3 linked regions of the Lentimicrobium sp. L6 genome follow. The protein of the gene in region 1 interacts with the protein of each later gene in a pairwise test. Links are inferred from orthologs where the notes say so. Each region holds a gene or a part of one and is shown in the gene's direction. Other genes may lie near its edges.

Region 1 (8,018 bases):
ACAAGGAAGAAAAGTTACAAGTCCTCAAAGGAGAAAGAGAATTACCCCAAATATATAAATCACTTTACGAACTTGCTGAAGCCATTCATAAAGATGCCTTTTTAGAAGCTTTAATAGATCAGATTTACGTGAATAAAAATGGACAAGTGGAACTGACTCCAAAATTAGGAGTTAAAAACATTGAGTTTGGGGACATCAATGATATAGATAAAAAGCTAAAAAATCTGAAGGCTTTTTATGTTAATGGAAAAGACAGAATTGATTGGCAAAAGTATAAGTCCATCAATATTAAATATGATAATCAAATAGTGTGTAGTAAAAAATAATAGTCATGGAATCAAAAGATGTAATCATTGTAGGATTAGACATTGGTACCACCAAAATTGCGGCCATAGTCGGGAGAAGAAACGAGCATGGAAAGATTGAAATTCTAAGCTCAGGAAAATCCGAATCAATTGGCGTAAAAAGAGGAGTGGTTTCCAATATTGAAAACACCGTTCAAAGCATTCAAAAAGCAGTGGTAGAAGCCGAAGCAAAATCGAATGTACAAATTGAATATGTAAATGTAGGTATAGCAGGACAGCATATCAAGAGTCTTCAGCACCGTGGAAATATCATCAGAAAGAATATTGACGATGAAATTAGCCAAGAAGATGTAGATCAACTAATGGATAATATGCGTAATCTGAACATGAGTCCAGGTGAAGAAATTATCGATGTCATTCCTCAGGAATATATTATCGATAACGAAGCAGGCATTAAAGAACCTGTGGGCATGTTGGGAAACTCATTAGAAGCCAATTTCCATATCATCATTGGACAAACCACCGCTGCTAAGAACATATACAAATGTGTAAAGAAAAGCAATTTAGACATTGTAGATCTAATATTAGAGCCTATCGCCAGTGCCAGAGCAGTATTGAGTGATGAGGAAACAGAAGCCGGAGTTGCCTTAGTAGATATTGGAGGTGGAACGACCGACATTGCCATTTTCCACGATGGAATCATTCGTCATACAGCCGTTATCCCTTTTGGAGGCGATGTAATTACGGAGGATGTTAAAGAAGGATGTTCTATCATTAAGAAACATGCTGAGGAATTAAAAGTAAAATTTGGTTCTGCTTTGTCGGACGAGAACAAAGAGAATGAAATCGTAGCCATCCCAGGCCTCAGAGGAAGACCTCCTAAAGAGATTACCTTAAAAAACCTAGCCAATATTATTCAGGCTCGTGTGGAAGAAATCATAGAACATGTGTATTGGGAAATCAAAAACTCAGGATACGAGAATAAGCTGATCGCTGGTATCGTATTAACCGGTGGAGGATCCCAACTCAAACATCTGGTCCAACTCACCGAGTTTATAACCGGCATGGACACCAGAATTGGTTATCCAAACGAGCATTTGGCCGATGGTTCTCCAGAGGAATTATCAAGTCCAACCTATGCTACTGGTATTGGATTAGTTATTGAAGGATTTCAACGCTACGATGTAGAAAGTAGAAAAGAAAATTTCAAGATGAAAAACGATAAAGGAAAAGAAGAAGTTCCTGTGTCTTCCCCAAAAAGAAGATTTTTAGACAAAATCACCGACTTCTTCGATCAGGATAATAACGAAATCGTGTAAATCTTTTTAGACTATCGAAATACTACACACGCATTGATAGTCGAGGATTATCAACATAGATTTTGTTAATAAAAGTTATTAATTTCCACTAATGAAGGAATTAGCGTTTATACATTAGTAAAATAAAATGAGAGGATTATGTTAGCATTTGATTCACCAAAAGATCAGTCATCCATAATAAAAGTATTAGGGGTAGGCGGAGGCGGCGGAAACGCTGTAAACCATATGTTTAGTCAAGGAATTCAAGGTGTAGATTTCATCTTGTGCAATACCGATGCACAAGCTTTGGAATGCAGCCCAATTCCAACAAAAATACAGCTGGGTACCAGCTTAACAGAAGGTCGAGGCGCCGGCTCAAAACCAGAAGTTGGTCGCAATGCTGCCATCGAAGATATCGAAAAGATTAAAGAGGTACTGGAGGTTAACACCAAAATGTTGTTTATAACAGCTGGAATGGGTGGTGGCACGGGTACTGGAGCAGCTCCCGTTATTGCACAGGCCGCCGCAGAATTAGACATACTCACCGTGGGTATTGTTACTATTCCTTTTGGTTTCGAAGGCAGAAAGCGTAAGCAACTGGCAGAAGCAGGTATCACTGAAATGAAAAAATACGTGGATACCATTCTTATTATCAGCAACGATAAATTAAGAGAGCTCCATGGCAATTTAAAACTATCTGAAGCATTCAGCCGTGCTGACAACATTCTTGCAACTGCCGCAAAAGGTATTGCAGAAATTATCACTGTCACTGGATACATCAACGTGGATTTTGAAGATGTGAAAACAGTAATGAAAGACAGCGGTGTTGCTATCATGGGTGCTGGAGTAGCCGAAGGCGAGAACAGAGCTATGGAAGCAGCTGAAATGGCATTGAATTCACCATTATTGAATGATAATGATATTCATGGCGCCAACAATATGCTTCTTTACATTGCTACTGGTACAGATAGCGAAATTTCAATGGATGAAGTATCTGAAATCACAGATTATATCATAGATCAAACTGGTGAGCAATGTGAGGTGATTTGGGGTAGTGGTACAGACAAAAATTTAGGTAATTCTATTTCTATCACATTAATTGCAACAGGTTTTGATAGAGAAGGAATGGCGACTAAGGAAGAGTCAACAGCAAAAACTGTTACACCTTTAAACGCAGAAGTTCCGGTAACAAAGCCACAAGAAGTCCAAGCCACAGCAACTTCTCAAACTATTGATGCACCAACATTAATGTTAAAGAAAGAAGAAGAGCCCAAGATCGAACATCAGCTTTTTCAAGACTCTCAACCAAAAATGAGCACTCCTGAAACCAAGCAAAAAGAAGAAAAACAAGAAGAACCAAATATCATCATCAAAACACTAGGCGAAGATGCTCCAGAAGTTTCAGAAGTAAGCAATGAAAATGATATCAAAAATCCTGAGCCATCTAAAATTTCAGAAGAAAGTGAAAGAAAACTATCTGAAAGAGCTAAAAAACTCAGACAGCTATCCTATATCAATAAAAGCGGTAAAAATATTGATGAAATGGAGAACGTTCCTGCTTATAAAAGAAAAAATATACACATCTCACATACTGTTAGTTCACAAGAATCAGAAGTGGCTCGTTACTCCCTCTCAGATAACGAAGGCAACACTGAAATCAAAACTAATAACAGTTTTTTACATGATAATGTAGATTAATATTATAACATATAATCCTACCAACGACCCCTTATCAAAATATGATAAGGGGTTTTGTTTTGGCTTTTCTTTTGATCAAAACGTCTTTAAAAATATCATATTTGCTAAAATCAGACTAAGCCTATTCCTTAGATCATTAATCGCCGGTTGCATTTCTTTTTTATTCCTGAGACCTAGGGACGGCTATTTTGACATCTCTACTCATTTACCTTGGGCGCAGCCCAAGGTTGAAATAATTGACCCTTTCAGGGTCTTATGATTCTGAACAACTTTACAATCATGCTTTCACTAAAAGGCAGCTTTTATTTAATTGTAAAAAAAAGGCTGAAAGTCTTTGTTAAAAATAGCCATGGGCAGCGCCCATGGTTAAGAACAATAGTTATATTTAGGTCGTCCAGAAATTCAATTTAAAAAATTAATAACTCTGCCGACCACCTTCATGATTCAAGAAAGAACAATAATTAGATCATTTTTAAGTATTAAATAGATGTCATTTATTGATTACAAACATCGTTTTACGAAAACACACAAACAACATACCAATAAACGCCTCTTTTATTATCTTTGCAAAAAATAATAATATGAGCTTAGAAATTTTAATCAATAACGATATTAAAGCTGCCATGATCAGCAAGGACAAGAAGAAATTAGGTGCATTAAGAGCTATAAAAGCCGCTCTTCTTCTTGAGAAAACCGGAAAAGACACCAATAGTGGCGAAATCCCTGAAACAGTGGAGCTTAAAATTTTACAAAAGTTGGTTAAGCAAAGAAGAGAATCTGCTGATATTTTTACCAAACAAAACAGACCTGAACTAGCAGAAGATGAAGTTTACGAAGCCGATATCATTCAAGCTTACCTTCCTCAACAAATGGATGAAGCTTCACTCAGAAAAGAGATAGCAGAAATCATTGAAATCACAGGTGCTTCTAGCATGAAAGACATGGGGAAATTGATGGGAATGGCCAGTAAAAAGTTTGCAGGAAAAGCCGATAGCAAAACCATAAGTAGCTTAGTAAAAGAGCTTTTATTGGGCTAATATTTTTTGGCTAAAAAAGCTTAGTCCATTTAATAATTCCATATATTTGCAGCCGCAATTCGAGGTTTATCTTACTATTTGGCTTTTGCATATTTTTCAAGAGTAGAAACCAAGATAAATCCCCCCTAAAATTGCAGCACAGAAATCGGGATGTGGCGCAGTTGGTAGCGCACTTGACTGGGGGTCAAGGGGTCGCAAGTTCAAGTCTTGTCATTCCGACATAAATTCAAAAAGAGTTATAGATTTATTCTATAGCTCTTTTTCTTTTTCACTCTATTTTGATAAAAAACTATTAGGGCGGAATAAGTGAGATTTATTTTGTTTTCCCAGTAACAACAACTTATAAACAAGGCGATTTTTTCTAAACCTATCTATCAAACAATCAGACCTTCATACCCAATAATTTCTTATATTTACAAGGAAGTATCTATTACCAATTACAAAGCAAGCCTGCTTGTATTTTGAATGAATGAAATATTCTATAAGTATTCGTACTTATTCACCATATTCATTTTCAAAATCCATGGTAGATACTAAAAACATTTTAATTCTAGTTATATGCAAAACACAATAGAACAAATAAAATCCTTATCAGAGAAATATCGAGATTATACCGCAGAGAATCTTTCTAAGCTGGTTAAAATAAAGTCTTTAAGCACGCAGGAAAAAGAAGTTCAGCTCGAACTCAAACGACAAATGGAGGAGGCTGGGTTTGATGAAGTGAGGATAGATGGCCTAGGCAATGTGATAGGAAGAATTGGTAATGGAAGCACAATATTAGCTATCGATGGTCACATGGACACAGTGGATAATGGAAATCTGAGTAACTGGGATTTCGATCCTCTCGGCGGGGAGATAAAAGATGGATATGTTCATGGCCGAGGCACCGTTGATCAAGAAGGAGGCCCTGCGGCTTTTGTTACTTCTGGAAGGATTTTAAAAGAACTTGGCTTCGATAAAGATTTGACTATATACTTTGTAGGAAGCGTAATGGAGGAAGATTGCGATGGACTATGCTGGAAATATTTGGTAGAAGAGGAAAAAATAAAACCCGACTTCGCCATCAGCACTGAACCTACCAATCTAAATATTTATCGTGGACATAGAGGAAGAATGGAAATGCATGTGAGTTTCTATGGAGTTTCTTCCCACGGCTCGGCTCCCGAAAGAGGCAAAAACGCCATTTATTTGGCTTCAAAAGTGGCTCTTGAAATTGAAAAGCTCAATGAACGATTGGCCTACGATGAGTTTTTAGGGAAAGGAAGCGTGACCATCTCTGAATTTGTTTCTGAAAGTCCATCACTATGCGCAGTTTCTGATTTTGCCAGATTACATTTAGATCGCCGCCTCACTTGGGGAGAAACTAAAGAATCTGCTGTAAAAGAAATTGAAGACCTTCTAGAAGGATTAAATGCCAAAGTTGAAGTATTAGACTATTCGGAGGAGGCCTATACTGGATTAACCTACGGCATGGAGAAATATTATCCAACCTGGAAAATCCCAGAAGACCATCAAGTGGTTCAAACGGGTGTACAAGCTTATGAGGCACTTTATGCCAAAAAACCAAAAGTCGACAAGTGGACCTTCTCAACCAATGGAGTAGTTATCAATGGCATATACAAAATTCCAATGATAGGTTTTGGTCCTGGAAACGAAGTTCTGGCTCATGCACCAAATGAAAAAGTGGCCATCAACGATTTAGTGATAGCCTCTGCATTTTACGCCGCATTTGCTTATAAGCTTTAAATCTTGAACAAAAACAGATTCCACTCAAAGAAATCGCAAAGAACTTTCGCAAAGAACGCATAAGAAAAAAAAGAGAAATGATTAGTCAGAATTGAATTTTTAAAAATTAAACATCAAACCTCTTAACCTTTATCAACTGATATCTATTCACTGTTAACTATTAACTTTTAAAATATGAACATACAAGACAAAATTAAAACCCTAGCTCAATTAGACACCGATCTATTCGGAAAAGACTTCTTATTAACCTGGGAAAAAAGCGACGATGAATTAAAAGCTATATTAGAAATTGCTGCCATTTTAAAACAAATGCGTGATGAGAATATCTCTCCAAAAGTATTCGACTCTGGTTTAGCCGTTTCCATATTTAGAGACAATTCCACCCGAACTCGTTTTTCTTTTGCCTCCGCTGCTAACCTCCTCGGAATGGCCGTGCAAGATATGGATGAAACCAAATCACAAATCGCCCACGGAGAGACCGTGAGAGAAACCGCGAACATGATCTCATTTCTTACAGATGCCATTGGAATCCGTGATGATATGTACCTTGGGGAAGGCCATAAATACATGCGTGAAGTAGCCGAAGCTTTAGATGAAGGTTATGAAAAGAAAGTACTTCCAAACCGCCCAGGAATTGTAAACTTACAATGTGATATGGATCACCCTACTCAATCCATGGCCGATTTATTACATCTTAAAAATGAGTTTGGTTCCTTAGAGAATTTAAAAGGAAAGAAAATAGTCATGAGCTGGGCTTACTCTCCTAGCTATGGAAAACCCATGTCGGTGCCACAAGGAATTATTGCATTGATGACTCGCTATGGAATGGATGTGGAATTGACCTATCCTGAAGGCTATGATTTAATTCCTGAAATCGTGGATATTGCGAAGGACAATGCGGAGAAAAGTGGTGGTTCTTTTAAAGTAAGTCATGATATGTCCAAAGCCATGAAAGATGCAGATATTGTATATCCTAAAAGTTGGGCACCTTTCCATATTATGCAAGAGCGTACAGAGTTATTGAAAAACAAAGACGTTGAAGGCTTAGAGAAATTGGAGCAGAAAGCTCTAGAAAATAATGCCAAGTTCAAAGACTGGGAGTACTCTGAGGAAATGCGCAAAACCACAAAAGATGGGGATGCTTTATATATGCATTGTCTGCCAGCAGATATTTCTGATGTTTCTTGTAAAGATGGAGAAGTAGAAGCAGAAGTATTTGAGAAATATAGAATCAAAACCTATCACGAAGCGGGTTTTAAACCTTATATTATTGCTGCTATGATGTTTGCCAATAAATTTAAAAATCCTGTCGCTGTATTGCAAGGAATTTTAGATTCTGGTGCCAAGCGGGTTCGCTTTTAGAGTTAGGGTCGTCGACCCGCTTTGCGGGTTGACGACCCTAATATCAGCATCGGAGCCAATAGCTATTTGGCCTTTTTGAGGAAATAGGCCAAAGGTTTTGGCTGCATTGGTGGATGTGATAGCTACGTATTCTTGTAGTGTGATTCTATTTTCTAAGACTCCATGTTTATAGATAAGGTTTAATCTTTGCTCCACTCCTCTTGTGCCATTGGGAATTTTTCTGAAATCGTCTTTTCCCAATGCTTTTTGTTCTTTGGTAAATGGACAGTGATCTGTTCCTATGGTGGAGACCACTCCAGATTTTATGGCTGCCCATAAGGCTTCTTGATCTTCTTTTTTTCTTGGAGGAGGGCTCATGATAAAATTAGCTGCTGTTTCAAAATCTTCTTCATAAATAGAGTCATCATAGAGCAAATATTGTGGACAAGTTTCAGCTATCACTTGCTGACCTTTATCCTGTGCTGCAGCTATATAAACCAGTGATTCTTTGGCCGAAACGTGAACTATGTAAATAGGACAATCGGCTTGTGTTGCTAATTCTATAGCTCTTTTTACGGCTTGTGCTTCCCATT
Region 2 (6,374 bases), on another replicon or contig:
AAATTAATTAAATTGGACAATGAGGGGATGGCTGGTTTGTCGATTGAATAAATGAAGGGAGACAGGACTTAATGGGAAAAGAAAATTGGACTTAGGTTTCAGACCTTTTGTTAATTCTTAACATTCTCAATAGTTCTTGTTTTTTTGCAATTGAAAACACGCCATATAAAACGCCTCCCCACCCCTTAAATTCTTAATTATAAAGACTAAAAATCCCTCTTAACAAATTGTTAGTAACACAAGTTAAAAAGCTGACCTTTTTTCATTGCCAAGTGGATGTTTTTTAAGACCTTTGCCGACGACAGCCAGAGGCACCGTAGAACATTAAATTTAAGGAATTGAAAACTATAAAAACCGCACTCATATCTGTATTTCACAAAGACGGATTACAGGAAATCTTAGAAGAACTAGACCGATTAAATGTAGAGATTATTTCTACTGGCGGGACTTACGATCACATTATAAAACAAGGCTTTAAAGCAAAAACTGTTGAATCAATTACCGACTACCCAGGTATTTTTGGCGGTAGAGTGAAGACTTTACATCCCGATATTTTTGGTGGTATTTTACATCGTCGTCATTTAGCCGAAGATTTAGCAGAATTGGAGAAGTATAATATTCCAGCCATCGATTTAGTAATAGTCGATCTTTATCCTTTTGAAAAAACAGTGGCTACAGCTGACGAAGAAAGTCAAATTATTGAGAAAATCGATATTGGCGGAATTAGTTTAATTCGTGCTGCTGCTAAGAATTTCAAAGATGTTATTATTATTCCTTCTCAGGATCAATATGGTGAGCTTCTTAAAATGCTTCAGAAACAAAATGGAGCTTCTAGCATAGAGAATCGTAAGTATTTCGCAGCTCAAGCCTTTAATGTTTCTTCTCATTACGATACCGCCATTTTTAATTATTTTAATGGTACTGAAGAAATTCCTTCTTTTAAAATATCACAAAAAAACGGTGCTGTTTTACGTTATGGTGAGAATCCTCATCAAGAAGGCATGTTTTATGGTGATTTAGAAAAAGTATTTTCTCAACTCCATGGTAAAGCCATCTCTTACAACAACTTAGTAGACTTAGATGCAGCAATTAAATTAATATCAGAATTTGACGAACCAACTTTTGCCATTCTAAAACATACCAATGCCTGTGGATTGGCTTCCGACAAAAGCTTATCTGAAGCCTGGAATAAAGCATTAGCTGGCGACCCTATTTCGGCCTTTGGTGGTGTGCTGGCTTGTAATAAAGAAGTGGATGAAGAAACGGCTAAAGCTGTCAATAAACTATTTTTCGAAATAATAATTGCCCCTTCTTATGAAAAAAATGCATTAGAAGTGCTGAAAAGCAAAAAAAATAGAATAATTTTACAAGCTGATTCTTATGATTTTCCAACAAAAATCTATAAATCAATTTTAAATGGTACTTTAGTACAAGGTTCCGATGATGTTAGTGAGACAAAAGAGGATACGAAAGTAATCACAGAACAGGCTCCAAGCATCAGAGAACTTGAGGATTTGGTATTTGCTAACTTAATAGTGAAACATACCAAATCAAATGCTATTGTATTGGTGAAGAACAAACAGTTGATTGGTAGTGGAACAGGTCAAACAAGTAGAGTTGATGCCTTAAAACAAGCGATTATAAAAGCTGAAGCCTTCAATTTAGATTTAGAAGGATCTGTATTGGCTTCAGATGCTTTTTTCCCGTTTGCTGACTCAGTAGAGATAGCAAATCAATCAGGTGTTAAAGCGGTGATTCAACCTGGTGGATCAGTGCGAGATCAGGATAGCATTGATTATTGTAATCAAAACAATATGAGTATGCTATTTACAGGAAATAGACATTTTAAACATTAATAAACTCAAGATATAATGGGTATATTCTCATTCTTAACACAAGAGTTGGCTATCGACTTAGGAACTGCCAATACCATTATCATATATAATGACAAGGTAGTAGTTGACGAGCCCTCCATAGTTGCCATTGAAAGAAATACAGGTCGAATTATTGCAGTGGGTAAAAAAGCCCAAATGATGCATGGTAAGACTCATGAAAATATAAAAACGATACGTCCGCTCCGAGATGGTGTAATTGCTGATTTTGAATCAGCAGAATATATGATCGAAGAAATGATCAAAATGACAAAAGCTCCATCTAGATGGTTCAAGCCTTCTTTAAAAATGGTGATTTGCATTCCTTCTGGAATTACACCAGTAGAAGAACGCGCTGTAAAAGACAGCGCTGAACAAGCAGGAGCCAAAGAAGTGAAATTGATTCATGAGCCTATGGCTGCTGCTATTGGAATAGGAATTGATGTGATGGAACCTACCGGAAACATGATTATTGATATCGGGGGGGGAACGAGTGAAATTGCCGTTATTGCACTTGGTGGAATTGTAAACAACAAGTCTATTCGAGTAGCTGGTGATGATTTCAATATGGACATCATCGACTATATGCGTAAGCAACATAATATCACTATTGGAGAACGTACTGCAGAGCAAATTAAAATCCATGTAGGAGCTGCTTCTACAGAGATTGAAAACCCACCTGAAGATTATGCCGTTCATGGTAGAGATATGCTAACGGGAATTCCTAAGGAGATTTATGTGAATTATTCTGAAATAGCTCATGCTTTAGATAAGTCCATTTCTAAAATTGAATCTGCTATTCTTCATGCTTTAGAGATGACACCTCCTGAATTATCTGCAGATATTTTCAGTACAGGTATATTCTTAGCTGGTGGAGGATCTATGTTAAGAGGATTAGATGTTAGAATTCACCAAAAAACAAAGCTTCCTATTCATGTAGCTGAAGATCCATTAAGGGCTGTGGCTCGTGGAACTGGAATTGCTTTGAAAAACTTTAATAAGTTCACATTCTTGATTAAATAAGAGAGGATGGCCTAATGCAGAATCTTCTTAATTTCCTCTGGAAAAACTACGCTTTCTTTTTGTTCTTAATACTTGAGTTTATTGCCTTAAGTATGGTTGTTTCTAATGGACATCAATCTGCTGTATTTTCCTATACCAGCAACCAAATGGGTGGGGAAGCTTTTAGTAGTTGGCAAAGTATAGTTCACTATTTCGATCTTGGTGAAGCTAATGAGCAATTGGTTGAAGAAAATAAAAGACTTAGGAGTCAATTGGACCAATCTTTCCTAGATAGGGACTTCATTGCTTTTGATACTATTTCGGTAAATGACAGTTTGATAAAGTGGGACAGTACTCAAAATAAATTCCTTCCTCAGGATACCAATATTTTAGCTTTCGAATATATTGGCGCTAAAACTATTAGCAATTCTATTCATAAGCAAAAAAATTATTTAATGCTTAATAAAGGGCTTGCACAAGGGGTGAGAGAAAACATGGGAGTCATAGGCCCTAATGGTGTAGTTGGAATTGTTTATAGTGCATCAGAAGATTTCAGCACCGTAGTTTCTTTATTAAATATCAAAACTAGAATTAGTTCTAAGCTAAAAACCAATAATGAATTAGGAATTTTACAATGGGATGGTCAAAATCCAAACCTTGCACAATTCAATAGTATTGAAACCTATATTCCAATAAAAGTTGGAGATAGTATTATTACAAGTGGTTATTCACATATATTTCCCGAAGGGATCATGCTTGGAGTTATTCAAGATTATCATCGAAACACATCCGATAATACCTATTATATAAGCGTGAAACTATCTACTAAGTTTAGCAGCCTAAAACATGTTACTATTATCCGAAACAGGTTCTATGAAGAGCAAATTTTATTAGAAAAAACATTGGAGGATGAAAGATAATGTTTAAAAGCATATTCATATTTTTTGCCCTGGTAATATCTCAGGTATTGGTTTTTAATCATATTCAATTTTCTGGTTATATCAACCCTGCTTTCTACGTCCTTTTTATCATTCTACTACCGGCGAATACTCCAGCATGGCTCCGATTAATTTCTGGTTTCCTATTGGGATTCAGTATTGATATTTTTTCACAAAGCCCAGGGCTAAATGCTGCTTCAACAGTATTAATAGCCTTTTTACAGCCCTATATATTATACGCTTTCAAAACTACTGATGTAGATGAAGGAAAACGTAATAGCTTAAGTCATATAGGCTTTCGCTGGTTCATCAGCTACTCAATCGTTCTTATTCTCATTCACCATGTTTTCTACTTTATTTTAGAAGTTTTTCGATTTAGCCATTTTTTAGATACTTTTTATCGCATTATTCTCAGTAGTTTTGCTACTTTTATTGCCATATTTTTATCACAACTAGTTATTTATAAAAAACAACAATAATTTCAATCTTATGAAAAACATTAAATATTTAATGCTTTTTGCTATTGCTTTAGGAATTTTCTCGGCTTGTGAGAACGAAGCTAAGCAGAAACAAGAATCTTATGAAATAGCTGGCGAATTCAGAGGAGTCACAGAAGGAAATGCCTTTATCAAAGTTAGAGGAGAAAATGGTTGGGAAACCATTGATTCAGCTATTATTGTTGAAGAGAAATTCAACATGAGTGGAAGTACTGAAGATGTCAAATTTGTATATCTAGTATCCGATGCTTATAGAGGTGGAATCCCCCTGTTTCTCGAAAACACAGCATATAGCATCAACCTTCATAAAGACAGTATTGATAAGGTTGAAATTAAAGGTAGTGAAATTCAAGCTGCATTTGCTGAAGCCAAAACCAATATGGACAAGTATGACGAGCTATGGCAAGATTACTATTATAACGAATATCGTGCTATGACTGATGAAGAAAAAGCTAAAAACGAAGATCATCTCAACGACTTATATGATGGTGCTCAACTTTTAAAAAAAGAATACATCAAGTCTTTCATCACTAAGAATGCTGATAATATTGCAGCAGCACAGATATTAATGGATAGTGAAGATGCCTTAGGAACAGATGATATGCTAACTTTATACGAAGGACTTACACCTTTAGTAAAATCATCAAATCCTGGCATATTTTTAACAGAAAGAATAGAAATCGTTAAAAAGACTGCAATAGGCCAACCATTGATTGATTTCACCATGAATGATACAAAAGGAAACCCATTAAAACTTTCTGAAATCACTAAAGGGAAATATGTATTGGTTGATTTTTGGGCTGCTTGGTGTGGCCCTTGCCGTAAAGAAAACCCTAATGTTGTTGAAAATTACAATAAATATAACGCTGATGGCTTTGATGTCTTAGGTGTTTCCTTTGATGATGATAAAGATAAATGGCTAAAAGCTATTGAAGACGATGGTTTAACTTGGACACAGGTTTCGGATTTAAAAGGCTGGAAAAATTCCGCTGGTAAATTATATGGCATTCGATCTATCCCACAAAATATACTATTAAGCCCTGAAGGAATTATTTTAGAGAAAAACCTAAGAGACAAAGCTCTTGGAGAAAAATTAGCCGAGATATTCGGTAAATAATATTGTACTACAAAAAAGCTGTCTTTTTTATGAAACACTATTCATAAAAAGACGGCTTTTTATATTTTTTAGAGGATGGAATTGAACGATAGAAATAAAGTTTTTGAGGTTTTAAAGGAGTTAAATATAGAATGTGAGTTACACGAGCACCCTCCCACTCCAACCATTGAAGAGGCCGTTAAGTATTGGGGCCAAATGAAATCTACCCATTGTAAAAATTTATTTTTCAGAAATCACAAAGGCAATAAGCATTATTTAGTCATCTTTGAGCACCAACAGCAACTCATGATTCGTGATTTGGAACAAAAATTAAAACAAGGGAAACTCTCCTTTGCCTCAGAAAAAAGAATGAGTAAATACCTAGGTGTTAAACCTGGTTCGGTTAGTCTTTTTGGGTTGATTAATGATAATGATAATCATGTTTATGTATTCTTTGATAAAAACTTATTGAATAGTGAATTTTTAAGTTTTCATCCTAATAACAATACTGCTTCATTAAAGATTTCCCAATCCGATTTTCAAAAATTCCTCATTTGGTCAGGAAATGAACATGAATTTCTCGACTTATACTAATCATAAATTGAACTGATTTATAATCTTAATTTGAATATATTTGCTCAAATTTTAATGAATGGCCGAAACAATCTCCACAAAGAAGAATAAAGGTAGAAAAGCAGCTTCACCGAAGACTGAAGAGCCCAATGAGAAAGAAATGACTTTTTGGGATCATCTCACAGAATTAAGGGGGCATTTGGTGCGTTCTCTAGTAGCTATCATATTACTAGCTATTGTTGCTTTCATCTATAAGAGTTTTGTTTTTAATACTATTATTCTAGCACCTAAGGAAGCTGATTTCATTACCAATCAACTATTATGCAAATTGGGGATGCTTATCAATATCGACTATTTCTGTGTTTCCGATTTCAGCCTTAAAATCATCAACATAAAT
Region 3 (6,406 bases), on another replicon or contig:
ATTATTGTTCCCAAATTTAGTCTGTCTATCAATCCATTAAATTGGAGAATTGATTCAGTGCTTGCTGATAAAAGCTTAAATTTAGGGGCTTGTTTCACCGATTATGCTGGAGGTATAAATAGGGAAATAAAAGAGTTTTCTGGAGCCTATATTTCTCCTTCTAGGGGAACCCTTAAAGTCATCGATATTCTTCCTGAGGATTATCCTCCAATACTGCCTATTTTTAAAGAAGGCGAATATCATATCTATGATTATCTATTCTTCTATAGAAATTTGCAGGCAAATATCGCGCTAAGAAAGGCTATTTATTTTCAAGAAAAGAGATAAATAGGAGATCCAAAAAGCCTTTAGTTCGATAAAATCAAATCTAATGGCTATTTATTTTATTAACTAGGATTTATGACCCTACTGTCCCAATTTGAATATCAAACCAGCAGTTAAATCACCTTGGAAAATAACCACTGTACTGCTTACACTAGCACCACAATTACTTCCTCCACTTCCAATACCACAGTAAATCCCTCCTCCATTAAAGTACATAGGCATATACATATTTCCTTGGAATTTGATTCCAACTTTATCTGTAAAATAGTATTTTATTCCTGCACCCAAATTGATCATAAAACGCCACACATCAGTAATATCGCCATTCGTAGCATTATAATATACTGCTCCAGCTTTAAAAGTACCAAAACCAATAAGCTGAGGATTAGATAATTCTACCCCTTTTGTTCCTCCAATAAGAAACATATGAGTTTGTATATCAAATTCTCTAGAAGGTAATAAGTCTATGTAACTAAAGTTTGGTCGCCATTGTGCATCTGAAGAACTAACTGCATAGGAAAGTTCCAGCATACTATGCCCACCAGCGTCGAAACCTAAGTGAAGGCCATAGTTTATATTGTCTTTTATCTTTAGGCTTCCTTCGTAGAAATTACTTTTTCCACCAAAGAAATATCCAACCATTGGAGAGAGTTCTACTTGTGAATAGGTGGATAAACCTGTAAATAGAAGGGCAATGAGTATTAGTTTTTTCATTTGAGTTTAGTTTTGATCCAGAACCTTCAGAAATAAAATGAAGATTTCTTAGCGTTATTTATAGCAAATATAAGGGTTTGAGGAATTAAAAATAATTTTAACAAAAAATAAAAACTTTAAGAACCATTGCTTCAAATTAGATTTCATGGGAATGCTACCTTTGCACAAATTTAATTTATGCATTACGCAGATAAACATAGCTTAGGTGAAATAGAATTATTCAAAGCAAAAGTGACCAGAATAGATGATTTAGGTGAGAATGCTTTTGTCTATTATTTCAAACGGTTTTTCGATTTTAAACCAGGGCAGGTGGTGGCTATTTCATTACAAAAAGATGAGCCTCCTAGGCTTTATAGTATTGCGAGTGAACCTAAAAATGAAGAGGTAGCTATTTTGTTTAAGGTAAAACCTGATGGTTTTTTAACACCTCGTTTGGCTGAAGTTAAAATAGGCGGCACCATATTAGTTAGCCAGCCTTTTGGGGCCTTTTATGGTAGTAAAGGAGCTGATTATTGGATAGCTGTAGGAACAGGAATTGCTCCATTTGTATCTATGCAAAAAAGTGGTTTAGCTCCTCAGAAGACTCTGATACATGGTGGGAGAGCTGAAAAATCCTTTTACTTTGATTCATTGTTTATTAAGGATGATTCATTGAAATATATTCCTTGTAGTTCTACCATGGAGAAGGAAGGCTTTTATAGTGGAAGACTTACAGAATACTTAAAAACTGAAGAGCTGGAATTAGATAGAACATTCTTCATTTGTGGTAGCTCTGAAATGGTGGTGCAAGTTCGAGATATATTGATAGATAGGGGAGTAGATTACGATAAAATCATAGCAGAAATATACTTTTAATGGTAAAAGAAAATATATTCGGTAAAACGAAAAAAGAATTACAAGAACTGGTTGTAGGCTTAGGTTTGGCAAAGTTTATTGGAACTCAATTAGCAGAGTGGATGTATAAAAATAATGCTCGAACATTTGAGGATATGCATAATATCTCTAAAAAGGCCAAGGCTTTATTAGATGAGAAATATCAATTGGAAAGAGTGGAGCATGGAACTGTACAAAAATCAGTTGACGGAACTAAGAAATATCTTTTTCATGTAAGAGGTAGCCATTTTATTGAGGCTGCTTTTATTCCAGATAGAGACCGTGCAACACTTTGTGTTTCTTCTCAAGTAGGCTGTAAAATGGGCTGTTTATTCTGTATGACGGGAAAACAAGGTTTCCAAGCTAACTTATCAACTGGCGAAATCTTGAATCAAATTTATAGTCTTCCAGAATTCGACCAATTGACCAATGTGGTATATATGGGAATGGGAGAGCCTTTTGATAATCTAGATAATGTTTTGAGAAGTATTGAGATTCTTACTGCTGATTATGGAATGGCTTGGAGTCCAAGGAGAATTACCGTTTCTACCATTGGTATCATTCCTGCAATGAAAACTTTCTTGGAGAAATCAGAAGCGCATTTGGCTATTAGTCTGCATTCTCCTTTTGAAGAGGAACGTAAAAAGATTATGCCCATAGAAAATGTATATAATCTACCGAAATTATTGGAAGTGATTAGTAATTTTGAGTTTGGTGGGCAAAGACGAGTGAGTTTTGAGTATATCATGTTCAAAGATTTCAACGATGGAAAAACTCAAGTTGACCAATTGGCCAGAATTCTAAATGGTATTAAATCTCGAATCAATCTAATAAGATTTCATCCCATTCCAGGAACTCCTCTATTGGGTTCCGATGATGAAACCATCCTCAAATTCCAAGCAGACCTTAAGAAAAAAGGCATCATGACTACCATTAGAGCTTCTCGTGGACAAGACATTTTTGCGGCTTGTGGACTTCTTTCTACCAAAGAATTGGTGAAACGAAAGGAAGAGGAGGATTTTTAACCTTTTATGGAATATCATTCTATATATTGCTCCTAATTGATCACTTTATTTGGCTTAACTCTTATTATTTCAGTAGTTTTTGCTGTATTTAGGTAATTCTATTTTCTAGTTTTTTTGACGAAGCGAAACATTGCGTTTATGATCATATTCGTAATCAGAGTCTTGCTATATGAATGAAATTTCTTTTGAGAAGTGTGTTTATTCGTTCAAAGAAAATATGGATAATAAGGAGTGAGAGCTATATTTTTCCTTAACTTTACTATGCAACACATTAAACTTTTAAATAATGAAAAAGAATATTTTACTATTGAGCATTCTCCTTATCGGCTTTGCTTTATTAACTAACTCTTGCAAAAAAGACGATGACCCAGAAACAAAAACATGCAACCTTATAAAGAGTGATACCCTCGATACGGATATGGGACTGGTCTTCACTGTTGTTAAAACTGGGGATGCTAATTGTACTAAAATCACTTATTCTATTGCAGGATCAGAACAAATACTCACTAATCCTACACTTCCATGGACCCTAAGTGCTTCAGGAGAAGCTGGAAGTACTATAGCGCTTACAGCAGATGCTACTACCACAAATGGAAGTATTTCTATTAGTATAACTGGGAATTCAGCTAGCTCCTCACTTTCTTTAAGTGAATCTTGTTCGCAGTATAACGATTGATGATATCATTTAGGGGTAAGAAGTCGAAATTTGATATTGGGTTTTGGCTTTTGGCCTCCATCAATTTGGGGTGTTACTTTATAAGTTCATCAAGTAAATCCCTTACTTTTTGGCTGTCCCATTTTTTATTTCCAGTTTCTTTCACAACGATGATACCTTCTTTATTTATAATATAGGTGGTTGGAAGACTTGTGCTAGAAAGTTGACTAGGTTCTTGATCTAGTGGGCGGTAAGATTTTAAATCCCAATTCTTGTCTTTTAAAAAATTTCTTGTAATACTTTGGTTTTCATTACTGATAAATAGAAAATATACTTTGTCGCCATAATCATTTTGCAATCTCTCAAAAGAAGGCATTTCAGCAATACAAGGTGGACACCAAGTTGCCCAGAAATTAATAAGAATGGGTTTGTCTGATAATTCTTTTAGTTGGATTTTTTGATTATCACCATTTAATAAGGTCCATTGATAATCAATAGGTGATAATTCACCATACTGATCGTCAGCTGAAACTGAAGGTGCAAAATTGGTTAATTCTTTAATGAATACCATGATGGGAGTTCGAGTAGCAGGAATTAAAAGGCCTGCGAATAAAAGAATAAAGAATATATCAGACACCCAAGCCCACCAAGATTTCTTCTTTTGTTTGACCCAGTATTTTTGCAAAAAATTCATGATTAGGTTTTTTTGCAAAAGTAGTATTATTCTTCTCTATTCCGTTTTGAAAATTTTTTAGAGGAAAATGAAATTATAAACAATAGAATGAGAATTGGTTCGTTAATTCTATGCCATTTTGTTTGTTTCTATTCAATTTCATTATGGTTATGCATTTATGTGTATGGCACTTAGTGAGTTGTGAAATATTTGAAAATAGCCAACTTTTTATTTATCAACATGTCTTGTGCATAACTCAGAAAATTTAAAACGATTTAGTTTTCTGAAAGATATCTTTTTTAATAAATTTGACACACACAAATTGAATACACATTACACCAAAACACAAAGAATATGAGTAAATTATTTGGCAAACTTTTCCAAGGGAAGGATTATACAGAACGTGGTAAGAAAATCATGACTATCCATAAGGGGAAATATACCACTTATCAAAAATACTTAGAAGTTAATCCAGCAATTGCAGAACAATATTTACAGTTTATTGGTAAACATCCAGACGCTGTATATATTCGTTGGGATAAAACAAAAAGTAAGTTTACGATGTAGTATTGTATATGTTTTTATAATAATAAGTATATTATAAGGGGCATAATAGAATGACCCTTAGGGTCTTTACTTAAAACAAGAAATTAACTGAAGCAAAATTCACAAAAACCTTTGATGGCGGTTGTAGTTTTGCTTTTTTCTTCTAGCCATCCCATATGTCCAGAGTTCCCTAAAATAGTAATTTGTGCTAAAGGAGCTATTGAAGCTTGAGCCAATGCATGATCAATAGCAATTCTACTGTCTTTCTTACCTAGAATAAACAATACAGGAACTTTTGAAAATGCTATTACATCCAAACGCATTGTTCTCTCTTTCATACCTGCTAAAGCAGCTATTATTCCTTTGGGATTCATGGCATTAGCCATTTCAATTTGATTCTCAATCTCCTTTTTAAACATTAACTGATTATTTTCCGCAAAAAGAGAAGGAATAAATTGATTGATGAAGCTCATTTTTTCTTGCTTTACTATTTCTATAGTCCGCTCTCTATTTTTTTTAGCTTCATCAGAATCCGCCATACTGTGGCTATGGAATAATCCAAAACCATTCAAGCGCTGTGGATACTTTTCAGCGAAAGCTAGTGTGGTATATCCACCCATGCTGTGTCCCACCATGATACATTTTTCAATGGTTTCGGCAAGTAAAACTTGTTCTACTATTTCGGCCATAAAGTCCATTCCATGACTTTTGCTCCATATTCCTGTTTCACCATGCCCTGGTAAGTCGATGCAAAGAACTTGATAATTCTTCGAAAGTTCCTCGGAGTGGTAATTCCACATGCCAAGGTCTTCCATAAATCCGTGTAATAATACGATGCATTCTCCCTGACCTTCAATTTGATAATTGATATTTTTATTTTGAAATATAATTTGTTTTTGCATGCAATAAATTTTGTGTAAAAATAAGGTTTTTCATTGTCATTGTAGGATAGCAATTTGAAGTTTTCAATCCTATCTTCGAATATTTGAACATTCTTAAATTAAAAAAAAACGCAAACCGAAGCTTGCGTTTTATAGCGTTGACTAGATAAAACTTCTTTAAATGTTTATATTTCATTCAATAAGTTAACCATCTCAATGGCTCCCATAGCTGCTTCAAAGCCTTTATTCCCAGCCTTTGTTCCTGCTCTTTCAATAGCTTGTTCAATACTATCTGTAGTAAGAACACCAAAGATAACTGGTAATCCTTCTGCCATAGAAACAGAAGCTATTCCTTTAGAAACTTCAGAAGAAACAAAATCAAAGTGAGGGGTTGAACCACGGATGACAGCACCCAAGCAGATAATGGCATCGAATCGACCAGTTTGAGCCATTTTTTGTGCTACCAATGGAATCTCAAAAGCACCAGGAGCCCATGCAATTTCAACATTCTCCTCATTGACATCGTGTCTTTTTAGCGCATCAATCGCTCCTTCTAATAATTTGCCACCTATAAACTCATTGAAACGACCTACAATAATACCAAATCGGTTATTTCCAGCTGTTAATTTACCTTCTATTATTTTCATTTTGTATATGTATTTATTTTTTTTTAATTAGCTTTTGCAAATGGCTGGTAGCTAGAAACTAATAACTT

Evidence for each region.
Region 2: the proteins of ftsZ (region 1) and HNS38_RS00165 interact in binary tests that used the Escherichia coli proteins (3 or more experiments, as listed by UniProt). The link is inferred for Lentimicrobium sp. L6 from one-to-one orthologs.
Region 3: the proteins of ftsZ (region 1) and rlmN interact in binary tests that used the Escherichia coli proteins (3 or more experiments, as listed by UniProt). The link is inferred for Lentimicrobium sp. L6 from one-to-one orthologs.

What each region holds. Positions count from the first base shown.
Region 1 is NZ_JABKCA010000022.1:17,802-25,819, forward strand. What follows is about bases 1,108-4,031. They hold ftsZ (cell division protein FtsZ), read left to right. Parts: upstream 1,108-1,762; coding sequence 1,763-3,301; downstream 3,302-4,031. Other genes in these bases: ftsA (cell division protein FtsA), read left to right, coding at 1,108-1,624; HNS38_RS07425 (GatB/YqeY domain-containing protein), read left to right, coding at 3,883-4,031. Also shown: HNS38_RS07410 (cell division protein FtsQ/DivIB), read left to right, coding at 1-326; more of ftsA, read left to right, coding at 332-1,107; more of HNS38_RS07425, read left to right, coding at 4,032-4,338; HNS38_RS07435 (YgeY family selenium metabolism-linked hydrolase), read left to right, coding at 4,897-6,084; knotted carbamoyltransferase YgeW, read left to right, coding at 6,259-7,446; hydA (dihydropyrimidinase), read right to left, coding at 7,414-8,018. UniProt on the Escherichia coli protein: Essential cell division protein that forms a contractile ring structure (Z ring) at the future cell division site. The regulation of the ring assembly controls the timing and the location of cell division.
Region 2 is NZ_JABKCA010000001.1:25,349-31,722, reverse strand. Bases 921-3,882 are described here. They hold HNS38_RS00165 (rod shape-determining protein), read left to right. Parts: upstream 921-1,871; coding sequence 1,872-2,894; downstream 2,895-3,882. Other genes in these bases: mreD (rod shape-determining protein MreD), read left to right, coding at 3,793-3,882; mreC (rod shape-determining protein MreC), read left to right, coding at 2,909-3,793; purH (bifunctional phosphoribosylaminoimidazolecarboxamide formyltransferase/IMP cyclohydrolase), read left to right, coding at 921-1,856. Outside these bases: more of purH, read left to right, coding at 324-920; more of mreD, read left to right, coding at 3,883-4,290; HNS38_RS00150 (TlpA disulfide reductase family protein), read left to right, coding at 4,301-5,425; HNS38_RS00145 (prolyl-tRNA synthetase associated domain-containing protein), read left to right, coding at 5,501-5,998; twin-arginine translocase subunit TatC, read left to right, coding at 6,057-6,374. UniProt on the Escherichia coli protein: Forms membrane-associated dynamic filaments that are essential for cell shape determination. Acts by regulating cell wall synthesis and cell elongation, and thus cell shape.
Region 3 is NZ_JABKCA010000037.1:29,871-36,276, reverse strand. What follows is about bases 921-3,914. They hold rlmN (23S rRNA (adenine(2503)-C(2))-methyltransferase RlmN), read left to right. Parts: upstream 921-1,892; coding sequence 1,893-2,936; downstream 2,937-3,914. Other genes in these bases: HNS38_RS10670 (TlpA family protein disulfide reductase), read right to left, coding at 3,686-3,914; HNS38_RS10675 (hypothetical protein), read left to right, coding at 3,223-3,612; HNS38_RS10685 (ferredoxin--NADP reductase), read left to right, coding at 1,216-1,893; HNS38_RS10690 (hypothetical protein), read right to left, coding at 921-1,038. Outside these bases: HNS38_RS10695 (DUF3089 domain-containing protein), read left to right, coding at 1-327; more of HNS38_RS10690, read right to left, coding at 406-920; more of HNS38_RS10670, read right to left, coding at 3,915-4,285; HNS38_RS10665 (hypothetical protein), read left to right, coding at 4,619-4,831; HNS38_RS10660 (alpha/beta fold hydrolase), read right to left, coding at 4,915-5,712; ribE (6,7-dimethyl-8-ribityllumazine synthase), read right to left, coding at 5,877-6,338.